DNA from 3 places in the Neorhizobium sp. T7_12 genome. Region 3 is predicted to be linked to each of the others. Evidence: predicted binding sites of a transcription regulator. Region 3 holds the regulator's gene; each other region holds the start of a gene.
The links. Region 3 encodes LexA, which represses DNA repair genes until DNA is damaged. Its sites were predicted from a motif close to TGTTCNNNNTGTGTTCNG; they were not measured.
Positions count from the first base shown of each region.

Region 1: uvrA (excinuclease ABC subunit UvrA) is a predicted target of LexA. The motif match lies at 4,988-5,005, and genes of this name have one in related genera.
Region 2: C5J26_RS17010 (sel1 repeat family protein) is a predicted target of LexA. The motif match lies at 1,873-1,890, and genes of this name have one in related genera.

Region 1 covers NZ_PVBK01000001.1:1,168,861-1,176,882, forward strand. Annotated here, with positions in the region: gene C5J26_RS05755 (DUF72 domain-containing protein) at 1-804, opposite strand, end outside; gene C5J26_RS05760 (TIR domain-containing protein) at 826-1,278, opposite strand; gene C5J26_RS05765 (hypothetical protein) at 1,421-1,942, opposite strand; gene uvrA (excinuclease ABC subunit UvrA) at 1,947-4,868, opposite strand; gene C5J26_RS05775 (single-stranded DNA-binding protein) at 5,116-5,679, shown strand; gene C5J26_RS05780 (HPP family protein) at 5,729-6,877, opposite strand; gene C5J26_RS05785 (MarC family protein) at 6,983-7,612, opposite strand; gene gyrA (DNA gyrase subunit A) at 7,840-8,022, shown strand, end outside.
Region 2 covers NZ_PVBK01000007.1:50,675-58,696, forward strand. Annotated here, with positions in the region: gene C5J26_RS16995 (hypothetical protein) at 54-323, opposite strand; gene C5J26_RS17000 (hypothetical protein) at 410-628, opposite strand; gene C5J26_RS17005 (DUF2147 domain-containing protein) at 1,202-1,540, opposite strand; gene C5J26_RS17010 (sel1 repeat family protein) at 2,079-2,345, shown strand; gene C5J26_RS17015 (pyridoxal phosphate-dependent aminotransferase) at 2,533-3,642, opposite strand; gene C5J26_RS17020 (LysR family transcriptional regulator) at 3,720-4,583, opposite strand; gene C5J26_RS17025 (PilZ domain-containing protein) at 4,925-5,278, opposite strand; gene C5J26_RS17030 (NAD(P)/FAD-dependent oxidoreductase) at 5,561-6,790, shown strand; gene C5J26_RS17035 (aldolase/citrate lyase family protein) at 6,802-7,602, shown strand; tRNA gene C5J26_RS17040 (tRNA-Ser) at 7,729-7,818, shown strand.
Region 3 covers NZ_PVBK01000002.1:402,113-410,134, reverse strand. Annotated here, with positions in the region: gene eno (phosphopyruvate hydratase) at 1-948, opposite strand, end outside; gene kdsA (3-deoxy-8-phosphooctulonate synthase) at 1,059-1,907, opposite strand; gene C5J26_RS07965 (VOC family protein) at 1,912-2,784, opposite strand; gene lexA (transcriptional repressor LexA) at 2,985-3,704, shown strand; gene C5J26_RS07955 (ComEC/Rec2 family competence protein) at 3,685-6,207, opposite strand; gene gltA (citrate synthase) at 6,495-7,784, shown strand; gene lpxB (lipid-A-disaccharide synthase) at 7,816-8,022, opposite strand, start outside.

The sequences.
Region 1 (8,022 bases), on a different contig from region 3:
GCTTTCCAGGAGTTCGCGCATGGCCATCGCGCCATAGGGCGCGTTCACCTTGCCCTCGTGGATGAAGAAGGCGAAGACGTCGCGCGGCTCCTTCTTCGGCTTGTGTTTGTCATCGACCAGCGGCAGGTCGTCCGGCACGCTGCCTTCTGCCCAGGTTTCCAGCCTTTTCGCCCAGGCTTTCATATCCTCTTCTGCATAACAGGTCTTGATGTCGTCCGACCCCTTCTGCAGGCGCGCGTAGACGAAATCCGCCGTGACATCCGCGATCATCGGATAGTCGAAATGATCGGCACAGACGGGCGCGATGTTGTATTTCGAAAGCAGAGCGATGAATTCCGGCACCTTGAACGTGTCGTTGCGGACCTCAACCACATGGGTCAGCTTCAGCCCGTCCAGCTTGTTCGGCAGCAATTTCAGGAAGGCCTCGAAATCATCCGCTTCGAACTTCTTGGTCGGCGCGAACTGCCAGAGCAACGGCCCGAGATGGTCGCCAAGCTCGGTCAGGCCCTGGGTCAGGAATTTCTCAATCGATTCTCCCGCTTCGGCCAGGACCTTGCGGTTGGTGGTGAAGCGGCTCGCCTTCAGCGAAAAGATGAAGCCGTCCGGCACCTCCGATGCCCATTTGGCAAAGGTCTCGGGCTTTTGCGACCCGTAATAGGTGCCGTTGACCTCGATGACCTTCAGCTTGCTGGCCGCGTATTCGAGCTGTTTCTTTTTCGCCAGTTTTTCAGGATAGAATGTGCCTTCCCACGGCTCGAAGGTCCAGCCGCCGATGCCCGTGCGTATTGTGCCGGCTTTGGTCATGAATTCCCCCTCTAAGATCGATCATTTTTCAATCAAGGATTCTCGTTTCAGTACGTCCCTAATCTGCTCAAAGCAGGCAGCGATGTTTCCTTTCGGGAAGCGAATTTGCCCAAGACCAATGATATTTGAAAATTCTTCGCATCCATCCTCAAGAAGTACGATCGCCTTTCTCCATCCCAGGCGGCCCTGGAATAGGCCACATTCGTGAACAACGTTCTCGCGCGCACGGAAGGTGCCGTCATCACGGAGATCTTCTGCAGTCATAATAAGGAATGCAAACCCACATGAATCCAGCATATCTCGTAACCGCTCTTGCGTATTTAGACCGGCGGCTGAAATTCTATTGAACTCTTCGTACTCCAACCCAAGTTTATCTCGAACAAAGTCTTTTAAAATTCTCCATTGCTCTGACCGGCCGTGTCCAATGAAAATTCGATTTGAATTTATAACTGCAGAGAACGGTGCTGCCGTCAAAGTGACAATTCAATTATTCCTCGTAGGATTTTAGAAAGCTCTCTTGATTTTCGTAAATTCACATCAAAAGACTGGATCGCAGAAAAATATTGTACGTGAGCTGGTACAAAGCTACCTTTAGAAATCTCTTCTGAATCCCTCGTCATTCTTGGGGTTTCTTGGATTTGCTAGTGATATAGTCTGAGAATCTGAAAGGCGATATATCCTCATTAATTCGCTTCACATATCGCCCAACCGATCCAATGTTGGCAACTTCAAGTAACCCCAGTGCTTGGTCGCGGATATCTAAAAGATCAGAGGCAAGATCCTCCGCGTGACTATGGCATTCCTGAAGTATTCCTTCACCGATCTCGCCAAAAACAAACTTCTGTATTTCCGGCCTTGAATAGGTAATCCAGTTAGGATTGCGCGAGCCATTAAATCCCAGGACGAAGCCCCATTCCACGTCAAAACTACGGCCACCGGGAGGAGCTTCGAAATCTCGATAGTAGGTTGACGAGTGATCGCCGAACCACGACCGAGAATGTGCTGCTTCGAGCTGTTCTAATTTCGATTTATATAACTCAAGCCTTTCACCGCTCGTTGGCAGCAATTTTCTAGCCGCCAACTCTATGGCTCTGGCCTCGAAATCCTTGAGCCGTTCAAGCAATACAGCAATGTCCACAAGTCTACTCCGCCGCTTCGACCTTCTTGACCGGCCGCCGCTCCAGCAGTTCTTTCAGGAAATGGCCGGTATAGGACCGTTTTTCCTTGACGATCTGCTCGGGCGTGCCGGCCGCGATCACTTCGCCGCCGCCGGTGCCGCCTTCCGGGCCGATATCGATGATCCAGTCGGCCGTCTTGATGACCTCGAGATTGTGTTCGATAACCACCACGGAATTGCCCTGGTTCACCAGTTCCTGCAGCATTTCCAGAAGCTTGGCTACGTCGTGGAAATGCAGGCCGGTCGTAGGCTCGTCGAGGATGTAAAGCGTGCGCCCCGTCGAACGTTTCGACAACTCCTTGGCTAGCTTGACGCGCTGCGCCTCGCCACCCGAAAGCGTATTGGCCTGCTGGCCCACCTTGATATAGCCGAGGCCGACATCGAAAAGCGATTGCAGCTTGTCGCGCACCGCCGGCACCGCCGAGAAGAACTCGACGCCTTCCTCGACCGTCATGTCGAGCACGTCGGCGATCGACTTGCCCTTGAAGGTGACGTCGAGCGTCTCGCGATTGTAGCGCTTGCCGTGGCAGACGTCGCAGGTGACATAGACGTCTGGCAGGAAGTGCATCTCGATCTTGATGACGCCGTCGCCCTGGCAGGCTTCGCAGCGGCCGCCCTTGACGTTGAACGAGAAACGGCCCGGCTGGTAGCCGCGGGCCTTTGCCTCCGGCAAGCCGGCAAACCAGTCGCGGATCGGCGTGAAGGCGCCGGTATAGGTGGCGGGGTTTGAACGCGGCGTCCGACCGATCGGTGACTGGTCGATGTCGATCACCTTGTCGATATGTTCAAAACCGTCGATCCTGTCGTGCTCGGCCGGGATTTCGCGGGCGCCCATGACGCGGCGCGCGGCGGATTTGTAAAGCGTCTCGATCAGGAAGGTCGACTTGCCGCCGCCGGACACGCCTGTCACAGCGGTGAACACGCCGAGCGGAATGGCTGCCGTGACATTCTTGAGGTTGTTGCCGCGGGCGCCAAAAACCTTGATTTCCTTACCCTTTTTCGGCTTGCGGCGCTCGGCCGGTACCGGCACGCCGAGCTCGCCCGACAGATATTTGCCGGTCAGCGATTTCGGATTGGCCATCACCTCGTTGGGCGTGCCTTCGGCCACCACCTGTCCGCCATGGATGCCGGCTGCCGGGCCGATATCGACGACGTAGTCGGCACTCATGATCGCGTCTTCGTCATGCTCGACAACAATCACCGTATTGCCGATGTCGCGCAGGTGTTTCAGCGTGTCGAGCAGGCGGGCATTGTCGCGCTGGTGCAGGCCGATCGACGGTTCATCGAGCACGTAGAGCACGCCGGTCAGGCCGGACCCGATCTGCGAGGCAAGCCGGATGCGCTGGCTTTCGCCGCCGGAGAGCGTACCGGAATTGCGCGACAGGCTGAGATAATCGAGGCCGACATCGTTCAGGAACCGCAGGCGCTCGCGGATCTCTTTCAGAATGCGGACCGCGATTTCGTTCTGCTTGGCGTTCAACTGTTCCGGCAGCACCTCGAACCAGTCGCGCGCGATCCGGATCGACATCTCGGTGACCTGGCCGATATGCAGCTTGTTGATCTTTACGGCGAGTGCCTCCGGCTTCAGGCGATAGCCGTTGCAGGCCGGGCAGGGCGCCGCCGACATATACCGTTCGATCTCCTCGCGCGCCCAGGCGCTGTCGGTTTCCTTCCAGCGGCGCTCGAGGTTCGGCACGATGCCTTCGAAATTCTTGACCGTCTTGTAGGAGCGGGCGCCGTCGGCATAGTGGAATTCAATCTTTTCCTCGGTGCCTTCGAGGATGGCCCTCTGCGCCTCCGCAGAAAGCTCGTTCCAGCGGCTGGACAGCTTGAAATCGAAAACCTTGCCCAGTGCTTCGAGCGTCTGATTGTAATAAGGCGAGGTGGATTTCGCCCACGGCGCAATCGCGCCGTCGCGCAGCGTCCGGGCAGGCTCCGGCACGATCAGCGCTTCGTCCACCTTCTGCTGCGAGCCGAGCCCGTCGCAGGTGGGGCAGGCGCCAAAAGGATTGTTGAACGAAAACAGCCGCGGCTCGATTTCCGAAATCGTGAATCCGGAAACGGGGCAGGCGAACTTTTCAGAAAACAGCACCCGTTCGTGCGTCTCGTTGAGGGATTTGTTCGCGGATCCGCCGGCCGAAGTCTCTTCCGGCGGCAGCGGCTTGTCGGTGAACTCGGCGACCGCCAACCCGTCTGCCAGTTTCAGCGAGGTTTCAAGGCTGTCCGCCAGGCGCGCGGCAATATCGGAGCGGACCACGAGCCGGTCCACGACGATATCGATATCGTGCTTGTATTTCTTGTCGAGCGCCGGAACGTCGGCGATCTCGTAAAACTGGCCGTCGACCTTGACGCGCTGGAACCCCTTTTTCATCAGGTCGGCGAGTTCTTTTTTATACTCGCCTTTGCGCCCGCGGATCATCGGCGCGAGAATATAAAGACGCGTGCCTTCCTCGAAGGCGAGGATGCGGTCGACCATCTGGCTGACCGTCTGGCTTTCGATCGGCAGGCCCGTCGCCGGCGAATAGGGCACCCCGACGCGCGCAAAAAGCAGGCGCATATAGTCGTAAATTTCGGTGACAGTGCCGACCGTCGAGCGCGGATTGCGCGACGTCGTCTTCTGCTCGATCGAGATCGCCGGGGAAAGTCCGTCGATCTGGTCGACATCCGGCTTCTGCATCATTTCCAGAAACTGGCGCGCATAGGCCGAAAGACTTTCGACATAACGCCGCTGGCCTTCTGCGTAGATCGTGTCGAAGGCGAGCGACGACTTGCCGGAACCGGACAGGCCGGTCATGACGATCAGCGAATTGCGGGGCAAATCGAGATCGATCCCCTTCAAATTATGCTCGCGCGCACCACGTATGGAAATGCTCTTCAGTTCGCTCATCTTCATGCTCTCGGGAGGATCGAAGGCCCTTATGTAGTGATTGATCCACGACTGTCGAGACGAAACTGCTGCCATGCAACGCCGTTCCCGAGTCGGTTGACAGCACTATAGGAATAAAATAGAACAAATAAAGAACAAATTTGCCTGTGGATTAAAGATCGCAAAAGCCCAATGGCTGGGCCCGATGGGCTAGAGTGCCGCGATTGATTTTTGGTGCCGTTACCGGGCGGCAGATGAGGTGATGAATATGGCTGGTAGTGTGAACAAGGTAATCCTGGTGGGGAATGTGGGGGCTGATCCTGAAATCCGCCGGACGCAGGACGGCCGGCCGATCGCCAACCTTCGCATCGCCACGTCCGAAACCTGGCGCGATCGCAACAATGGCGAACGCCGCGAGAAGACCGAATGGCATACTGTCGTCGTCTTCAACGAAGGTCTCTGCAAGGTCGTCGAGCAATACGTGAAGAAGGGCGCCAAGCTCTATATCGAAGGCGCGCTGCAGACCCGCAAGTGGCAGGACCAGACCGGCAACGACCGCTATTCGACGGAAATCGTGCTTCAGGGCTTCAACTCGACGCTGACCATGCTGGATGGCCGCGGCGAGGGCGGCGGTGACCGTGCTGGTTTCGGCGGTGGCGGTGGCGGCGGCAATCGTGTCGGCAGCGATTTCGGCGGCAACGATTTTGGCGGCGGTGACGATTACGAGCGTCGGCCCGCTGCGGGCGGCGCGAGCCGCGGCGCTCCGTCCTCCGGCGGTCAGCCGGCCGGCGGCAATTTCTCGCGCGATCTCGACGACGACATCCCGTTCTGATCGGTCGGTCGGCATCGATTTATGAAACGGCAGCTGCCTGAATTATCGATCAGGCGGCCGCCTTGTCGGCGAGCATCGCGACCAGGACGTCCGTTTGCGAGAGAATGCCGACCAGTTTGTTGTTCTCCCGGGTTACCGGCAGGTAGTGCAGCCCCTCCTCGGCGAAGATGACGATAGCGTCCGCGATCGGCGTGGCCGGGCCAACCGTCCTGACCGGCGTCGTCATGATGTCCTTGACCGTGTCGTTCGGTGCGCTGGCGCCCGACAGAACGAGGCGCACACGTTGGGCAAAACCGATTTTCGGCCGGCCTCTCGTCCAGTTCGCCTTGTCGAGAAAATCTGTCTGGGTGACGATGCCAACCACTTCCGCCCTGTCGTTGGTGACCGGCAGGGCCTTGAAATGGTGGGCGCGCATCAGGTCGTGCGCCTCCTTCAGGGTATTGTCGGGTGCGACCGCCACCACATCGCGCGACATGATGCTGGCGCAATCGAGATGGCCGGCGCGCCGGCGATAGGAGCGCAGTTCCGTCCGCCGCAGGATGGTTTCGAGGTCGTCGCGGTCGATATCCAGGAATTCGTCGTATTCTTTCAGGACATCGTCGAGGTCGGCGGAGGTAAAGCCGATCCGCTGGATCGAGGCGGGATCGGTCGTGCCGTGATCGGCCGCCGTCGGCTTGGCCGCGTGCGGGTATCGACGTCCCGTCAGATTGTTGAAGGCCAGCGCGAGCAGCAGCAGGGCCAGCGAGTTGCCGGCGACGGGCCAGATCACGAAACCATATCCGAGTTGGTGGATGGCCGGCCCACCCAGCACCGCGGTCAACGCGATCGCCCCGCTCGGGGGATGCAGGCACCGAAGCGTCATCATCGAGGCGATGGCAACGGCGATTGCCACCGCCGAGGCCAGGAACGGATTGGTTATCAAAAGCGCGGCGGTCACGCCGACAAGGGCGGCGACGATATTGCCGCCAAGGATCGACCACGGCTGTGCGAGCGGGCTGGAAGGCACCGCAAACAACAGCACGGCCGAGGCCCCCATGGGGGCGACCAGCGCCGGAAGCGATGCATCTGCTTTCAAAGCCAGACTTCCCAGCAGTCCCGTCACCAGAATGCCCGCGAGCGCGCCAAGTGCGGCACGCAATCGTTCCTTGGGGCTGACGGGGGTGGCTTCCGGCAGGAGTCGGCGCAACATGCGGCGCATCATGGAGACCTTCGAGTGAGGTGAGATGAATCGCGTTTTAGCAGAAAATTCCGCTCTGTCGCCCAGGTCTTATCTAACGCTGGGTCCTACGCGAAGAGTGCGGGCCTAAAGATTGAAGGCCGACCGCACCCCGTCGACGACGAACTGAACGGAGAGCGCCGCGAGGATCACGCCGAGCAGACGGGTGAGGATCGCCCTTCCGGTGACCCCGAGGAAACGGTCGAGCCGTTCGGCGACCAGAAGCGTTGCGTAGACGAGCAGCATGATCAGCGCGATGACGCCGATGAAAAGCGCCCGATCGAGAACGCCGGGCAGGGTGCCGGAAAGCAGGACGGTAGCCGAGATCGCGCCCGGTCCGGCAATCAGCGGCAGCGCCAGCGGAAACACCGCGATATTGTGGATGTGGTCGATGGTGATCGCCGCCTGGGATGTCTTCTCCTTTCGCTCCTGGCGTTTCTCAAACACCATTTCAAACGAGATCCAGAAGAGCAGCAGGCCGCCGGCAATACGGAAGGCACCGATCGAAATGCCGAGCAGCCCGAGCACGCTCGAACCGAACAGCGCGAAGACGGCGAGGATGCCGAAGGCGATCAGCGATCCTCGAAAGGCGACCTGGCGGCGCTGGAGGGCGGTCATGCCGACGGTCAGGCCCAGAAAGACCGGCGCCAGACCGGGCGGGTCGAGTGTCACGAGCATCGTGGTCAGCGCATTGACCAGCATATCGGGGGTCGCCATATCCTCTCCCTGTCAGGCTGCAATCCTTGCAGTCGCATGCGAAGATTGTTAGGACAGGCCGGCAGCGAAAGAAAGCCCACCCCGTCAGCGTCGCGGCATGTTTCGACCTTGTTCAAAAGCCGTGTTAAAGCCGCAAAAGCTGTTCAAAACCATTGTGGAAATTGGCGCTCGGAACCGCTTTCCGCTATAAAAAAGAAACTGATTCCGAACAGAGATCGTGATCCGATTTGACTGAGCAAAGCACACCCGGCGGCGGAAAGCTGCCTCCAGGCATCGAACCCATTTCCATCATGGAAGAGATGCAGCGGTCCTACCTCGATTACGCCATGAGCGTCATCGTCAGCCGCGCCCTTCCTGACGTCCGCGACGGACTGAAGCCGGTCCACCGGCGCATCCTCTACGGCATGTCG
Region 2 (8,022 bases), on a different contig from region 3:
CAGTTTGCGACCTGGCCTGCGGAGATTGTTTTGGTGTCTTGAATGAGCTGCAGTTAGTTCGGACGAACTGCGCCTTCGTAGTAGTCGCCACGGTTCAGGATGACTGTGCCGTCGAACGACTGGTTCGAACCCTGGGCGTTGGAGACCGAGCCCGTGTAGCCGTAGCTGGCCGAACCCTGGGCCTTCTGATGTGTTGCCGGGTGCTGCTGGCCGGCCGACGGCGGAGTAGCGCCTTCGTAGTAGTTGCCTTCAGCTAGAGCGGCGGTAGCGAACGAAGCCGAAGCGATAAGGGCTGCGGCGATAGCGGAAGTGATCTTAGTCATGGTGGTAGTCCCTTCAGAGTGTTCCGCGGCTTTTAGTTTGCGACCTGGCCTGCGGAGATTGTTTCGGTATTTTGAATGAGCTGCGGTTAGTTCGGGCGGTTTGCGCCGTCGTAGTAGTCGCCGCGACCGATCGGAGCCGGGATCTGGTTCTGTTGATCCTGAGCAATGCTGCCGGTCTGAACGTGGTCGACGGTGGCGGAAGCCTTGGAGGCGCCTTCGTAATAGTCGCCTTCAGCGAGGGCGACGGAAGCGAACGAGGCCGAAGCGATGAGGGCTGCGGCGAATGCGGAAGTGAGCTTGGTCATTGTCTTTATCCTTAGGTTATGTTCGGTTCGGTCTTGGGTCCGAACCAGAGTGAATTTCTGTTTGCGATGCTGATATCGGACCGATCGGTTCGATCCGGAAGCCCCCCATTTCGGCGACTGCTGTCAACGAAACGTTGACAGCGAAAACTGCTTGGAAAAAATGCACGTAAAACGTGCTTATCGTGGTTATTTCTCGGAAAAAGCCACGAATAAATCGATTAAGTTACGATTTGGTAAGATAATTAATAAGTGAAATCAGTGTGATATATGGTTCGAAAAAGAATTGCACCGACTGCGTGTAATTTTCGGGAAATCATGTCATTTTCGAGGCTTTTATGTGGCGTAAATAGTGTTCAATAGGTATTCAAGCTTTTCACAAAACTGTGACATTGAAATTTCGCGAATTTTTACGCCCCAAATCGATGCCGTTCGCGTGATCAAATTGCCTTTTCTTGATGCGGCGCAGCAAAATATTCAGGCACCTCTTGACGGTTGGAAACCAAAAATGGCCGTGCCGTTGCCGGCGCGGCCATTTCTGCACTTCTTATATGGGACGATATTCGGGCGATCGGCTTAGAGGCGGGTCCACGTCTGCGACTTGCAAAGGATGGCGAGGACGCAGCCCTTCATCTTAAGCGAATTGCCGTTGACCGAGCCGGACCCGCTATAGGTCTTGTCCTCCGCGGGATCGGTGATCTCGCCGCTATATTCACCGTCCTTGCCGGAGAGCTTGCCGATCTGCTTGCCCGAATGTTTGCCGGTCTTCAGCGTCACGCAATAGGCGGTGCCGCATTTGCCGATCACCGCGGTCTCGCCGCTGGCGGTCTTCCAATTGCCTTCGATCGGCTCTGCGGCCCGGGCTCCGGTCGCGGCAAGTGCCAGCACGGCAACAAGCATCAGTCTGCGCATCATGATTGTTCTCCTCCTTCGCTTCCGCCGCTGAGCTCTTCGAGAGCAGACAGACGGCGCGGTTTCCTCCAGTTCGCACCCCTCTGGACGAACTCGTGCCGAAATTTATCTTACGCACACGTAAAGGTAAATATGAGTTTGGGCCCGATATGGCAGAATTTCAGCGCTCGGGAAGGCCGGGGCTTTCCACAGCCCTGGAGACAGGTTCACCGAACCGAACCGTATTCGTAGTTAGCGATCGGTTTAAATCGTTTTCTAAACTTTTCGTAAAAATCTCCGCAAATTCCTTAAAATGCAAGGCATCCCATGTTTAACAAAAACTCAAATTTACGAAGCGTTTGAACTTTGTTTTCGTTGAATTAATCATGCTTTTTAGGCGTCTTTTGGAAGGTTGGGCGCATAGTGAAGTCATCAAACGAGCGGAAAAAATCGCCGGCCGGAAGGATCGAAACAGCCGCTTGAAGACGGTGATCCGGATGGAGCCCGAAAGGGCAAAAACAGGGCAGACGACGAACAACAGGCTTTAACAGGGATCAAACCGATGGCACGCTTTGAAATGAACAATTCCGGAATGGCCACCATGGGTGGCGAAACCCGCGCTGACACTTTCTGCGAAATGGGCCTGATGTATGCGACCGGTCGTGGTTGCGACGTCGATCTGATCTCCGCACACAAATGGCTCAACATTGCCGCGATCAAAGGCTCCGATCGCGCCGCCGAATTGCGCGCCGACCTCGCTCAGACGATGAGCAAGATGCAACTGGCCGCAGCACTCCGCGCCGCTCGCGAATGGATGACCATGCACTGAGCGCCTTCAGGAGCGCCGTGGTCAACGAATTGACCGGCCCCGCAAGAGGGCCGGCGGGAGAACAATCCAAAAGACAGCACCCATGAGGGATTGGGAGACAGGGCGGTCGGTCTAGACGGGGACGATCGCCGGAAATTGAGACCGCGACCGGCAGGAACAAGGCCGGCGCGGTCGTTTTTCGTATAACCTATAGGCCCTTCAGCACCTTCGGCAGAGCTTCTTCGAACAGTGCCATGTCCGATTCCGGGCCCGTGCTGACGCGGATGCAGCGGTTGAGCTGCGCAACACCCGGCATGCGGATGAAAACTCCGTGCTCCATCAGCCCATCGACGATCGAGCGTGCATAGGCGCCGTCGCGGCCGCAATCGATCGCCACGAAATTGGTGGCGGACGCCAGCGGCTTCAGTCCGTTGGTTTCAGCGATTGCCGCGATCCGGTCCCGCGAGGCCTTGATCTGCCCGATCACCTGGGAGAGGTAGGCCTGGTCTTTCAGCGCCGCGAGTGCCGAGGCGATACCGATCCGGTTCATGCCGAAATGATTGCGGATCTTGTCGAAGGCCTCAGCAGTGCCGGGCGTCGAGATCGCATAACCCACCCGCGAGCCGGCCATGCCGTAGGCCTTTGAGAAGGTCCGGGTGCGGATGATGTTCGGCCGGTCGATCAGGGCGGCGATATCGGGCGTCGCGCCGGCCGGGCCTGTCTCGCAATAGGCTTCGTCGAGAATCATCAGGCAGGTTTCCGGCAGCGCCTTGGCAAAAGCGACGATGCTGTCGGCATCCCACCAGCTTCCCATCGGATTGTCGGGATTGGCGAAATAGACCAGCGGCGCGTTTTCACGGCGAACGGCTTCCAACAGCCCGTCGAGGTTTTCGCGGTCGTCGACGTAAGGCACCGTCACCAGCCGGCCGCCATGGCCGGCCACGTGGAAGTTGAACGTCGGATAGGCGCCGAACGAGGTGACGACCGGCATGCCCGGCTCGATCACCATCCGCACGATTAGCCCGAGCAGGCTGTCTATGCCTTCGCCGACGGCAATGTTGTTGATCTGACAGCGCAGATGCGCGGCGAGCGCCTGCTTCAGTTCGAAATTTTCCGGATCCGCATATTTCCAGGTGCTTGTCGCCGCAGCACTGATCGCCTCGATGACGGAAGGCGCAGGGCCGAAGCCGTTTTCATTGGCGCCGATGCGAGCCTTCACCATGAGGCCGCGATTGCGCTCGATGGCCTCGGGCCCGACGAAGGGGACGGTGGCGGGAAGGGCGCTGATCAGCGGCGTAAAGCGCGAGAATGCGGGCATGGACTTCAGTTCCGGTTCTTTTAAAACCGGCACACAATAGGATCGATTCACCGGCATGCAAGTCTGCTTGGGCTCGATTAGGCTTGATCGCCGCTAAATCTTTTCGCCTCCCGTTTGAAAAGCGCGCCGAGCCTTTCGATGACCTGACGTACCTCCGGCCGGTGCCGGTCGTCGTCATTGGCGACGATCCACATTGTATAGGTGAGCTCTGCGATGATGCCGCCCTCGCGCACCAGGCCGGGAACGGAATCGCCGATGAAGCACGGCAGCACGCCGCGCCCGTTGCCGCGGGCGATCAGTCTCGGCAGGATATCCGGGGAATTGGTCCAGGTCCGAATATCGGCCTCGTGATTCTGGAACACCCATTTATCGGCCGGGGAATGGGAGTTGTCGGTGCCGAGCGAAACCCAGGGCATGGTCTCGTCTTCGGCAAGGCTCTTCGCCCTATATATAGAGTGTGCGACGACGACCGATCGGCGGATCGCCACATTGCCCGATTCCGGCCTCCGGGCGACGATCCCGATATCCGCCTCGCGATAGGTGAAATCGACGCCCTTGTGCAAAGACTTGCAGCAGAGCCGGAACCGGTCCTCTCTGCCCCTGATCTCCGGCGTGTGCTCGCCGATGTAACCGGAAAGCCAGGCATCGGCGCCGATCGAGACGATCGGCATGGCAAAGGCCTGCGCGTTCCAGTCGGCAATGCTGTCAGCGGTCCTTTGCATGGCGCGGACGTGTTCGAGCAGCGTTTCTCCATCCGGCGCCAGCCGATAGCCCTGCTGGCTGCGCACGAACAGGGTCCGGCCGGTTGCCCGCTCGAGCGCCAGCATCCGCCGACCGATCGTCGGGGCACTGAGGCCCGTGCGGGCGGCGGCGCCGCTCAAGCCCCCTTCGCTCGCCACATGCAGGAACAGTTTGAGATCGTCCCAGCCCGCGTCCGTCATATCAGGCACCATATCGTTTCACCGGTGATCTTCCCATCGTTCATGGATGAAAAGCAGCTTTCGCCGGCGCGTCTACAAGCCGAGCGGCAAATCACTAGCTCGATGGCATCGCATCATAGATGGAGTGACCGCCATGCTTCTCAACTGGGTGAGACTTTGGGAACAGCTGAACAAGGGAAAGGACAGGTGCTGCCTGAACGGGCTTCGGCATCCGATGGCCGATCCCCTCGAGGGTGCCGAATGGGCTGGGCTGCTGTGGGTCGTGCCGTTTCTGTCGCGGCTGGCGAGCGGCGGCCATAAGCGGGAGGAAAAGGTCCCCCGACCGCGGGACTATCTGCCCGTCAATGACTCGTCTCGAAGCTCAGCCGGATCACGTGATGCAGAAACTCGGCGTCGATCAGCATGTTGAAGCCGACGGTGACCTTCTCTTCTTCGCGGCGGATCACCGTGCATCCGATGTCGTCATGGATGCCGAGGATTTCGAGGAAGAAGTTGTTCGGCATCGGCAGGGTCGGGCCGACCTCGATTTCCGCACCGTAGAGCGAGATGCTGCGGATCAGGCAGCGGAAGCTGGTTTTGGTGCTGAGATGATGGCCGACAAGGATGACCTTGCCGGGGCGGTCGATCGTGAACTTCTCGAAGGCCCGGTCGCGCGGGCCGTCTTTTCTGGTGTCCTGGTCCATAGTCAAGGGCATCACACCCTCCCGTTTTCATTCCTACTCTGTGACTATATTCCTCCTCCGCTGACACATTCTGAAACGGAATGATAAAATGCGACGGATCGGCGGGGATATTGGAGACAAATCCCGGTTTTAACGCTGTAGAGGCGGTTTTTCCTTTCCGTGTGGGACAGCTGCGAACTCATTGCGCATAATCGGCCATGTCGCGTTGTTGACGGACCAGTGTCGCGGGGATACCCCTTGCGATCGGATTGGTGGTGCTATCAACGAAACCATGATCGGTGTGGGGAGCGAGACGTGACGGGCAGGTTGGTGATAATTGGTGCGGGCCAGGCGGGTTTCGCGCTCGCTGCAAAACTCCGGGCCCTGAAGGATGCGCGGCCGATTACGATCATCGGTTCGGAAAACGTGATCCCCTACCAGCGCCCGCCGCTTTCCAAGAAATATCTGCTCGGCGAAATGGAGTTCGAGCGGCTGACCTTCCGGCCCGAAACCTGGTTTGCCGAAAACGATGTCGAGCTTCTGCTCTCGACCTATGTCGAGGAGATCGACCGCAAGGCAAAGTCCGTCCGTATGCAGGACGGTGCCGTGCTTGAATACGACACCCTGGCGCTCGCCACCGGCTCGACGCCGCGCACGCTGCCGGCAAGTGTCGGCGGCGATCTCGACGGCGTCTTCACCGTACGCGACAAGCGCGATGCCGACCTGCTCGCCGGCGAGATGAAGCCGGGCCGCCGGCTCCTTATTATAGGCGGCGGTTATATCGGCCTCGAAGCGGCCGCCGTCGCCCGTCATCTCGGCCTCGAAGTGACGTTGATCGAAATGGCCGACCGCATCCTCCAGCGCGTCGCTGCAAAAGAGACCGCCGACGTGATGCGCGCCATTCACGACAGCCACGGCGTGATCATCCGCGAAAGGACCGGCCTGCATCGCCTGGTAGGTGGAGGCGGCCCGGAAGGGAAACACGTGCGCGCCGCTGAACTCTCCGACGGGAGCACCCTCGAGGTCGATTTCGTCATCGTCGGCATCGGCGTCAAGCCGAACGACGAACTGGCGCAGGAATGTGGCCTCGACGTTGGCAACGGCGTGATCGTCGACGAGTTCGCCCGCACCTCGGATCCGTCCATCTTCGCCATGGGCGACTGCGCCATGCTGCCCTGGAAGGGCGAGCGCATCCGTCTCGAATCGGTACAGAACGCCGTCGACCAGGCGGAAGCCGCCGCGGCGATCCTTGCCGGCGGCTCGGCGCCCTATGACGCAAAGCCCTGGTTCTGGTCCGACCAGTACGATGTGAAGCTGCAGATCGCCGGCTTCAACATGGGATATGACGAGACGCTGGTGCGCAAGGGCGCCCGCGAGGGAAGCCTGTCGATCTGGTATTTCCGCGAGGGCCGCTTCATCGCCGTCGACGCGATCAACGATGCCAAGGCCTATGTGAGCGGCAAGAAGCTGCTCGACAGCGGCATCGAACCGAGCCGCGCCATCCTCGCCGATCCGGCCGCCGACCTGAAACAGCTCCTCTCCTGAAGGGAAACGCCATGCCGTCTCCGAAGAATCACTTCAAGGCGGCGCTGAAGGCCCGCCAGCCGCAGATCGGCCTTTGGCTGAACATGGGAGAGGCGCTGACAGCCGAGATCGCCGGCCATGCCGGTTTCGACTGGCTGGTGATCGACGGCGAGCACGGCCCCAACGACCTGCGCAGCATTCTGGCGCAATTGCAGGCGCTTGCCACCTCGCCTTCGGAGGTAGTCGTGCGGCCGCCGGTCGGCGAGACCTGGGTCATCAAGCAGATGCTCGACATCGGTGCCCGCACGCTGCTGGTGCCGATGGTCGATTCGGCCGAACAGGCGAGGGAACTCGTCCGGGCCGTGCGTTATCCGCCACGCGGGGTGCGCGGCGTCGGCGCCGCCGTCGCCCGCGCCTCCGGCTTCAACTCCATTCCCGACTATGCCGAGACGGCCGCCGACGAAATCTGCCTGATCGTCCAGGCCGAAACCATGGCCTCGATCCGCGACCTGGAGAACATCGCCGCGGTGGACGGTGTCGACGGCGTCTTCATCGGCCCGGCCGATCTTTCGGCCGACATGGGTTATCTCGGCCGAATGGAGGCTCCGGAGGTCCAGGAGGTGATCGAGAAGGCGATCAGCACGATCGTGAAATCCGGCAAGGCGGCCGGCATCCTGACGTTCAGCGAAACCCTGAACCGCCATTATCTAGATCTCGGCGCGAGCTTCGTGGCCGTCGGCGCCGATGTCACCGAATTTTCCGGCGCACTGCGATCGCTGGCCGGCCGTTACGGCCGTGGCGGTGGCGTCGGCAAGCAGCGTTCGGGCTACTGAGAATCACTGAAGCTGCGGGAATGGAATCACTTGTTGCGATTCGCGTGTCGTGACTGGTGGGAATCGCATGACATTTCCATAAAAGACCTTGCCATCGATATCGTTTCCCAATAATCAGGCCCGACCGGAGAGGTGGCCGAGTGGTCGAAGGCGCTCCCCTGCTAAGGGAGTATACCCGAGAGGGTATCGTGGGTTCGAATCCCATCTTCTCCGCCATTCCAGGCTCGAAACGCCGGCCCAATCCTCAAATCCAATCCCGCTCTGATCGACCTTTGCGCATTGCTCGCAGGACCGCGCAGTCGCGCCCCCGTGGTGGGCGAGGTGATTCCCCTCCGGAGCTTTCCCGAGGCGCTAAGTGGCTGCCAGATAAGCCCTTTCTTAACAAAGCGTAAAATACCACCTAAGGCGGCCCCCGGCTTT
Region 3 (8,022 bases):
GGTGACGAACAGGTCGTCGCCGACGAGCTGGCACTTGGCGCCGATCTTGTCGGTCAGGTACTTCCAGCCGGCCCAATCGTCTTCGGCCATGCCGTCTTCGATTGAAATGATCGGGTACTTGGCTGCAAGCTCGGCCAGGTAATCGGCCATGGCTTCCGGCTCGAGCGTGCGGCCCTCACCTTCCATTTCGTACTTGCCGTTCTTGAAGAATTCGGTCGAGGCGCAATCGAGCGCCAGGCAAACGTCGTCGCCAGGCGTGTAACCGGCCTTCTCGACCGATTTCATGATGAAGTCGAGGGCCTCCGACGCGCTCTTCAGGCCCGGTGCGAAACCGCCTTCGTCGCCGACATTGGTATTGTGACCCTGGGCCGCCAGTTCCTTCTTGAGGACGTGGAAGATCTCCGAGCCCATGCGCACGGCGTCCTTCAGCGTATCGGCGCCGACCGGCATGACCATGAATTCCTGGAAGTCGATCGGGTTGTCGGCATGCGCGCCGCCGTTGATGATGTTCATCATCGGCACCGGCAGGACATGGGCGTTGGGGCCGCCGACATAACGGTAGAGCGGCAGGCCCGACGTTTCGGCGGCAGCCTTGGCGACGGCGAGCGAGACGCCGAGGATGGCATTGGCGCCGAGGCGCGACTTGTTCGGCGTGCCGTCGAGCGCGATCATCGTCTTGTCGATATGGATCTGGCTTTCGGCATCGAAACCGCCGATCGCATCGAAGATCTCGGTGTTGACGGCTTCGACCGCCTTTTCGACGCCCTTGCCGTGATAGCGCTTGCCGCCGTCACGCAGTTCAACGGCTTCATGGGCGCCGGTGGAGGCGCCCGACGGAACGGCCGCGCGGCCCATCGAACCGTCTTCCAGATAGACATCGACCTCGACGGTCGGATTGCCGCGGCTGTCGAGAATTTCGCGGGCGATGATATCGGTGATGGCGGTCAAGGGTCTCTCCCTGGGTTTGGACTTGACGTCACGAGGTCACTGAAAATGTCTCATAATCAATGACACGAAAATTACAATCGAAGCAGTTTGCGCGCTTTTTGTGGGCGGGCTCAAGCCGCCTTGGCGATGGCATCGAGCGCGAGCAGCTTTTCGAGCAGCCGTGGCATGTCCTTCAGATGCACCATGTTGGGGCCGTCCGAGGGCGCGTTGTCCGGATCCTCGTGGGTTTCCAGAAAGACGCCGGCGACACCGACCGCGACGGCTGCGCGCGCCAGCACCGGCACCATGGTGCGGTCGCCGCCGGTCGAAGCGCCCTGCCCGCCCGGCTGCTGCACCGAATGCGTCGCATCAAAGATGACCGGAGCGCCGAGCGACGCCATGATCGGCAGCGAGCGCATGTCGGAGACCAGCGTGTTGTAGCCGAAGGAAGCACCGCGCTCGCAGAGCAGCACGTTCGGATTGCCGCTCTGGGTGAACTTGGCAAGCACGTTCTTCATGTCCCAGGGCGCCAGGAACTGGCCCTTCTTGACGTTGATGACGCGGCCGGTCCTGGCGGCTGCGACAAGCAGGTCCGTCTGGCGGGAGAGGAAAGCCGGGATCTGCAGGATGTCTACCGTTTCCGCCACGACGGTGCATTGCTCTTCCGTGTGAATGTCGGTCAGGACCGGAAAGCCGAACTCCTTCTTGAGGTCGGCAAAGATTTCCATGGCGGTTTCGAGCCCTATGCCGCGCTTGCCGGAAATCGACGTGCGGTTGGCCTTGTCGTAGGAGGATTTGTAGACGAGGCCGATACCGAGCTTGCCGCAGAGTTCCTTCAGCGCGCCTGCCATCATGAAGGCGTGGTCGCGGCTTTCCATCTGGCAGGGACCGGCGATCAGCGACAGTTTTGCGTCCTGCGCGAAAACCACCTTGCCGTCTCCCTCGCCGACGGAGACGCTGGAATTTGCGGTAACTTCCATGAACCTATTCCTCGAAGCCGAACAAAACACCCTGGCCGGGCGCCGCCGAGACGAGAACACGGCCCTCCCGGCGGACGAATGCGACGTCATTAGCAGCAAGGGTGATCTCTGTCACGGCAAGATCGGCCGTCTTGAAGATGATCACCCGGCCGCGCAGCCCCTCGGCACCCGGCGTCGGCGGCAGGGCGAATTCCGCCTCGAGTTCGTGATCCTGCAGGATGCGAATGTGGGCATTTGCCGCCGCAAGCTCGAGCGAAGCAGCCTCTGGCTTGGCCTTCGTCATCAGCACCTGCTCGGCCAGGGGTGCGAAATCGGAGGGCGCCGATGCCGACAGGATGATCTTGCTCAGCCCCATGACCGCATTGGAATGGTGCTCCAGTTCGCCGCGATCGGCCGGCAGGGGATTGATCCGCTGGCAGGAAAACATCAGGAAGTCGGGCGCCCGGTCATCACCGGCAAAAGCCAGCCGGAAGCTCGCCTGGGTTTCGGAACCGTCGGCCAAGGTCATCCCGCGGGAAAATTCCAGCACGTCGCCTGCCGAGACGCCGCGCATCTTGAAACGCGCGTGATCGGCCATCGCGTCGCGCGTGGCGACAACGAGCGCCGAGAAGCCCTGCCTGTCGCGTCCCTTGCGGAAGGCCAGATCGCGTGCGGTAAAAACGTTGCCACGTTTGGCGGCAGCGCTTGCATGACGGCGATTGGCAAGAGCCAGCGGCTCCAGGTAGCTGCCATCCGAGAAGAACACGCAAGCATTGGCTGTGCCGAAAGGATGAAAAGCGTCGGGCGCAACTGTAAAACCAAGCTTCGTGAGCCGGGAACGCGCAGCGGTAAGTCCCGCCACCGGCAGCACGAGATGATCGATTGGTCTTGCATTCACGCGAGGGCCCCCGGAATTGGAATCGCAAAGCTACTTTGGCAGCGGGCTCGCGCCGCGCAAGTGGTGTGGCTCGAGATATCTGGCACGCATCTATGAAGAAAAAATCATCATACTTCACAGAAATTTAGGGACTTGCAGAACACATATGGAACATATAGTGTCCGTTCTGGATTTGTTTCCGACTCTGAGGGTGCCAAAAGATGCTCACGCGCAAACAACAGGAATTGCTTCTGTTCATTCACGAACGCATGAAGGAATCCGGCATCCCGCCGTCATTCGATGAAATGAAGGATGCTCTCGACCTCGCGTCCAAGTCCGGCATCCACCGCCTGATCACCGCGCTCGAGGAGCGCGGCTTCATCCGCCGCCTGCCGAACCGGGCCCGGGCGCTCGAAGTCATCAAGCTGCCGGAAGCCTACTCGCCGAGCATGCAGCCACGGCGCGGTTTTTCGCCCAGCGTCATCGAGGGCAGCCTCGGCAAACCGCAGCCGGTCGCGGCGCCTCAGAAACCCGCCGCCAACGACGATTCACCGAACGCCACCACCGTTCCGGTCATGGGCCGCATCGCTGCCGGCGTGCCGATCTCGGCGATCCAGAACAACACGCATGACATCGCCGTGCCTGCCGAGATGCTCGGTTCCGGCGAACATTATGCGCTCGAGGTCAAGGGCGATTCGATGATCGAGGCCGGCATTCTCGACGGCGATACCGTGATCATCCGCAACAGCAATACGGCCAATCCGGGCGACATCGTCGTGGCGCTGGTGGACGACGAGGAAGCGACGCTGAAGCGCTTCCGCCGCCGCGGTGCCTCCATCGCCCTCGAAGCCGCCAACCCAGCCTATGAGACCCGCATCTTTGGGCCGGACCGGGTGAAGATCCAGGGCAAGCTCGTCGGCCTCATCCGCCGGTATCACTGATCATCTGCCGGAGCGGTTCCGGCAATGAACTATCGAAACCCTGGCTTCGCCAATCATAGTGGCGGTGCCGGCTCCAGGGACGATCTGCGCCCGCCATGGCGGCACGGATCTGCCAGCGCCGAATGTCGGTCGCGCCGTTGAGGGAGATCTCCAGGGCACCCGTCTTGCGAAGCGTGGCACCGTTGATCATCAGGGCGCCGGACCGGCATTGGTCGAAGCGGGCACGCGGCGCAATGACAAGACTGGCGGCGTCGCAGGCGGCACCCGCATAACGGCCGTCCTCGACAACGATAACGATGCCCTTGCCCGTGCTTGCCGCACACCAGGCCGTCGGCTTGCAGGTGAAGCGGCCGGCAGGCGCCTGTTTTATCCTCGACTTTGCCGTTTCGAGTTGCTGCGGGGTCAGTTCGGGGCGCTCTTTGGTTCTCTCGCCGGGCGGCTTGTCGCCGGGCGGCTTGTCGTCGGGTGGCTTGTCCCTGGATGGCGACATTTCAGGCTTGGTCGGATCGCCGAGCAGAAGCGCCCTTTTCCATTGGCCGTAGACGAAGTCGGGCGGGCGGGCGCGATTGGTGGCGACCCCTTCTCCGTCTAGAAGTGCTACCATCGCCCCGTCTTCCGAGATCAGGATATCCGGCAGGGACATCGACCGCTCCTGCCAGGAAAGCAGTAGAGCGGTCACCAACAGCGGCAGGCCTATCAGCCTCAGTCTCGTCCTCATGAGCGTCAGCAGCAGGAAACCTGCCGTCGAGACAGCTAGGAACCAGGGATGCTGTCGCCCTATGCCGACATCGCCGCCCCAGGCGGCGACGTGTTTGGCGATGGCGATCACCCACTCCAGGCCGAGGCCCATGAGCTTCATGAAGGGCGCATCGAGGCCGAACGGCATCAGCAGCATGCCGGCCAGCCCCGCCGGCATGACCACGAAGGAGATGATCGGCATGGCGGCGAGATTGGCGGCAAGGCCGTAGGTGGCGATACGGTGGAAATGCTCGACCGAAAACATGGCGGTCGAGATGCCGCCGATCAGCGACGTCACGAAGATGCCGGCCGCGAAATTCCAGGATGCCAGCACCGGCGTCACCACGGGGTGATGGAGTGGCAGAGGTTCGGGATCGCGGCGTTCTGCCCTGTGTTTCCAGAGTGCGTAGCCGGCGACCAGGGCGGCGGTGGCGGCAAACGACATCTGGAAGCTCGGCCCCAATATTTCCGAGGGCGACATGGCGATGATGACCAGGGCGGACAGCGCGACATTGCGCAGGCTGATCGATGGCCGATCGAAAAGCACCGCGACGAGCATGATCGCCATCATGATATAGGCCCGCTCGGCGGAAACGCCGAAACCGGAGATCAGGTAATAGGCCGTCGCCATCATCAGCGCGCCGAGTGCTGCGATCTTCTTGACCGGATAGGCCTGCGCGAAGCCCGTGAAGACGGAAAGCACCGTGCGCACGCCGACAAAGAAGATGCCGGCGGCGAGCGCCATGTTCAGCCCCGAAATGGCGACGATATGGGCGAGGCCCGACAGTCGCAACGCCTCGGTGGTGTCTTCGGAAATTGCCCGGCGCTCGTCGGTGACGATCGCCGCGGCAAAGGCGCCGGGATCTCCGGGCACGGTCACCCGGATATGGGTTGCGATTGCGCTGCGCAGATCGAAAAGCCGGGTTTCGACCTCCGCAATCCAGCTCCGGGTTGATTGGACAGCAGCCTGCTTTTTCGGCGCTCCATAGAAAAATCCGACCGCACCGATGCCGTCGAAATAGGAAGAAAAGGCAAAGTCGTTGAGGCCCGGCAAGGCGGGTCCGGACGGGGGTGAAATGCGAGCGCGGCCGCTGATCGTCTCGCCGGTTTGGGCCGGCTCATGGCGGGACCTTGCGAGCAGCGATACACGCTGCGGTGGGCGCCTGACTTGCGGATTGGAGGTCCGCTCGATGCGGACGATATAACGCCATCGCCCTTGGGCGTCGATCTCCCTGCGCTCGACCACGCCGGCAAGCTCGGTGGTCACCGGCGTATCGAGAATGACGGTGGGCCGCCTCCAGGTCTCGAACTGCGCCAGCATCATGCCTGCGAGAAAGAGTGCGAGAGCGAGCGGCAACAGGTGCGTGGCACCGGACCGGTAGCGCGAGACGACAACAAAGATCGCGCAGACGCAAAAAAGAAGGAAATACGGCCAGAAAGCCGGGGTCTGCGGCAGCACAAACCAACAGGCGGCCCCTGCCCCGACGATAACGGGCAGAAAAAGGAAGCCATGGCCATAGACCGTCTCCTCTTCCAGCATGACCGGGAGACGGCGCCGCAGCCGGTCGAGGCGTCGGATCGTCGAGCGGCGAACGGACCCGTCTGACGTGTGAACCGGCGGGCTGCGTTCGATCGCGGGAAAAAGCTCGGCTAGGTCCCGGACCTTGACCGAGTCGGATGCTCCTCCGTTTATGCGGAGATCCGGCGGCCGGGATATCAGCTTCCCTGCCTCGGCATGCGTCGGAAATGCATCTTCCTCCGGCATGAAACGCTCTGTTCGCCCAACCGCCAGACATGCGGCAATGCAACCTGCGCGCTTCCTCCCCGGCCGTCAACCAACGGTTAAATATCGGGAATTCCGAGGCGCGAAAAAGGCCTGCAACAGGAAGTTGGACATCCAAGCAAAAGCCGCTGCCCAATATTTTTTCGCGCTGCACAAAATGCCGTCACGACAGCTTGGCATCAGCTTTCGGATCATATAGCTAAACTGTGGACGCTTAATTCTTGTGGCGCTTTTTGGGCGCCATGCCGCCAAAAGGTTGGAGGATCAGCATGACGGATACAAGCGCAAATCTGGTAATCGGTGACAGAAAAGTCGATCTGCCGGTCAAGTCGGGCACCATCGGTCCGGACGTGGTCGATATCGGCGCTCTTTACAAACACACCGGCACCTTCACCTACGACCCGGGCTTCACCTCGACGGCGTCTTGCGAATCCAAGATCACCTATATCGACGGCGACGCGGGCATCCTGCTGCATCGCGGTTATCCGATCGAACAGCTGGCCGAGCATGGCGACTTCCTGGAAACCTGCTATCTGCTGCTTTACGGGGAACTGCCGACCGCTGCGCAGAAGAAGGACTTCGACTATCGCGTGACCCATCACACGATGGTGCATGAGCAGATGAGCCGCTTCTTCACCGGCTTCCGCCGCGACGCCCATCCGATGGCCGTCATGTGCGGTTGCGTCGGGGCTCTGTCCGCCTTCTATCATGACTCGACCGACATCACCGACCCGCACCAGCGCATGGTCGCTTCGCTGCGCATGATCGCCAAGATGCCGACGCTTGCCGCAATGGCCTATAAGTACCATATCGGCCAACCCTTCGTTTATCCGCAGAACAACCTGGACTATGCGTCGAACTTCCTGCGCATGTGCTTTGCCGTTCCGTGCGAAGAGTATGTGGTCAACCCGGTGCTGTCGCGCGCCATGGACCGCATCTTCATCCTGCATGCCGACCACGAGCAGAACGCTTCGACCTCGACGGTCCGCCTCGCCGGTTCCTCGGGCGCCAACCCGTTCGCCTGCATCGCGGCCGGCATTGCCTGCCTCTGGGGCCCGGCCCACGGCGGCGCCAACGAAGCAGCGCTCAACATGCTGACGGAAATCGGCTCGGTCGACAAAATCCCGGAATACATCGCCCGCGCCAAGGACAAGAACGATCCGTTCCGCCTGATGGGCTTCGGTCACCGCGTCTACAAGAACTACGATCCGCGCGCCAAGATCATGCAGAAGACCACGCATGAAGTGCTCGGCGAACTCGGCCACAAGGACGATCCGCTCCTGCAGGTCGCGATGGAACTCGAGCGCATCGCGCTCACCGACGAGTATTTCATCGAGAAGAAACTCTACCCGAATATCGACTTCTATTCGGGTATCACGCTGAAGGCGATGGGCTTCCCCACCACCATGTTCACCGTGCTCTTTGCTCTCGCCCGTACCGTCGGCTGGATCGCCCAGTGGGCCGAAATGATCGAAGATCCGCAGCAGCGCATCGGCCGCCCGCGTCAGCTCTATACCGGTGAAGCGCAGCGGGACTACATCCCGGTTTCCAAGCGTTAATCCGCAAGCGACACCCAACAAAAAAACCCGGTCAGAGACGACCGGGTTTTTTTGTGTCCAGAACCTGAAGAACGATGCCGGCGGCCGCTTCGCCCGGCGGCACGGGCACCTGCAGGCGCTCCCAGGTGAGGTCGAAGCCCTCCAGCATGGCGCGCCTTTGCATCGTATCGGCCGAAAGCCGCTCGGCCCAGCGGCAGAGGCTTGCCGGCCGCACCACCTCGTTGACGTATTCCGGCAC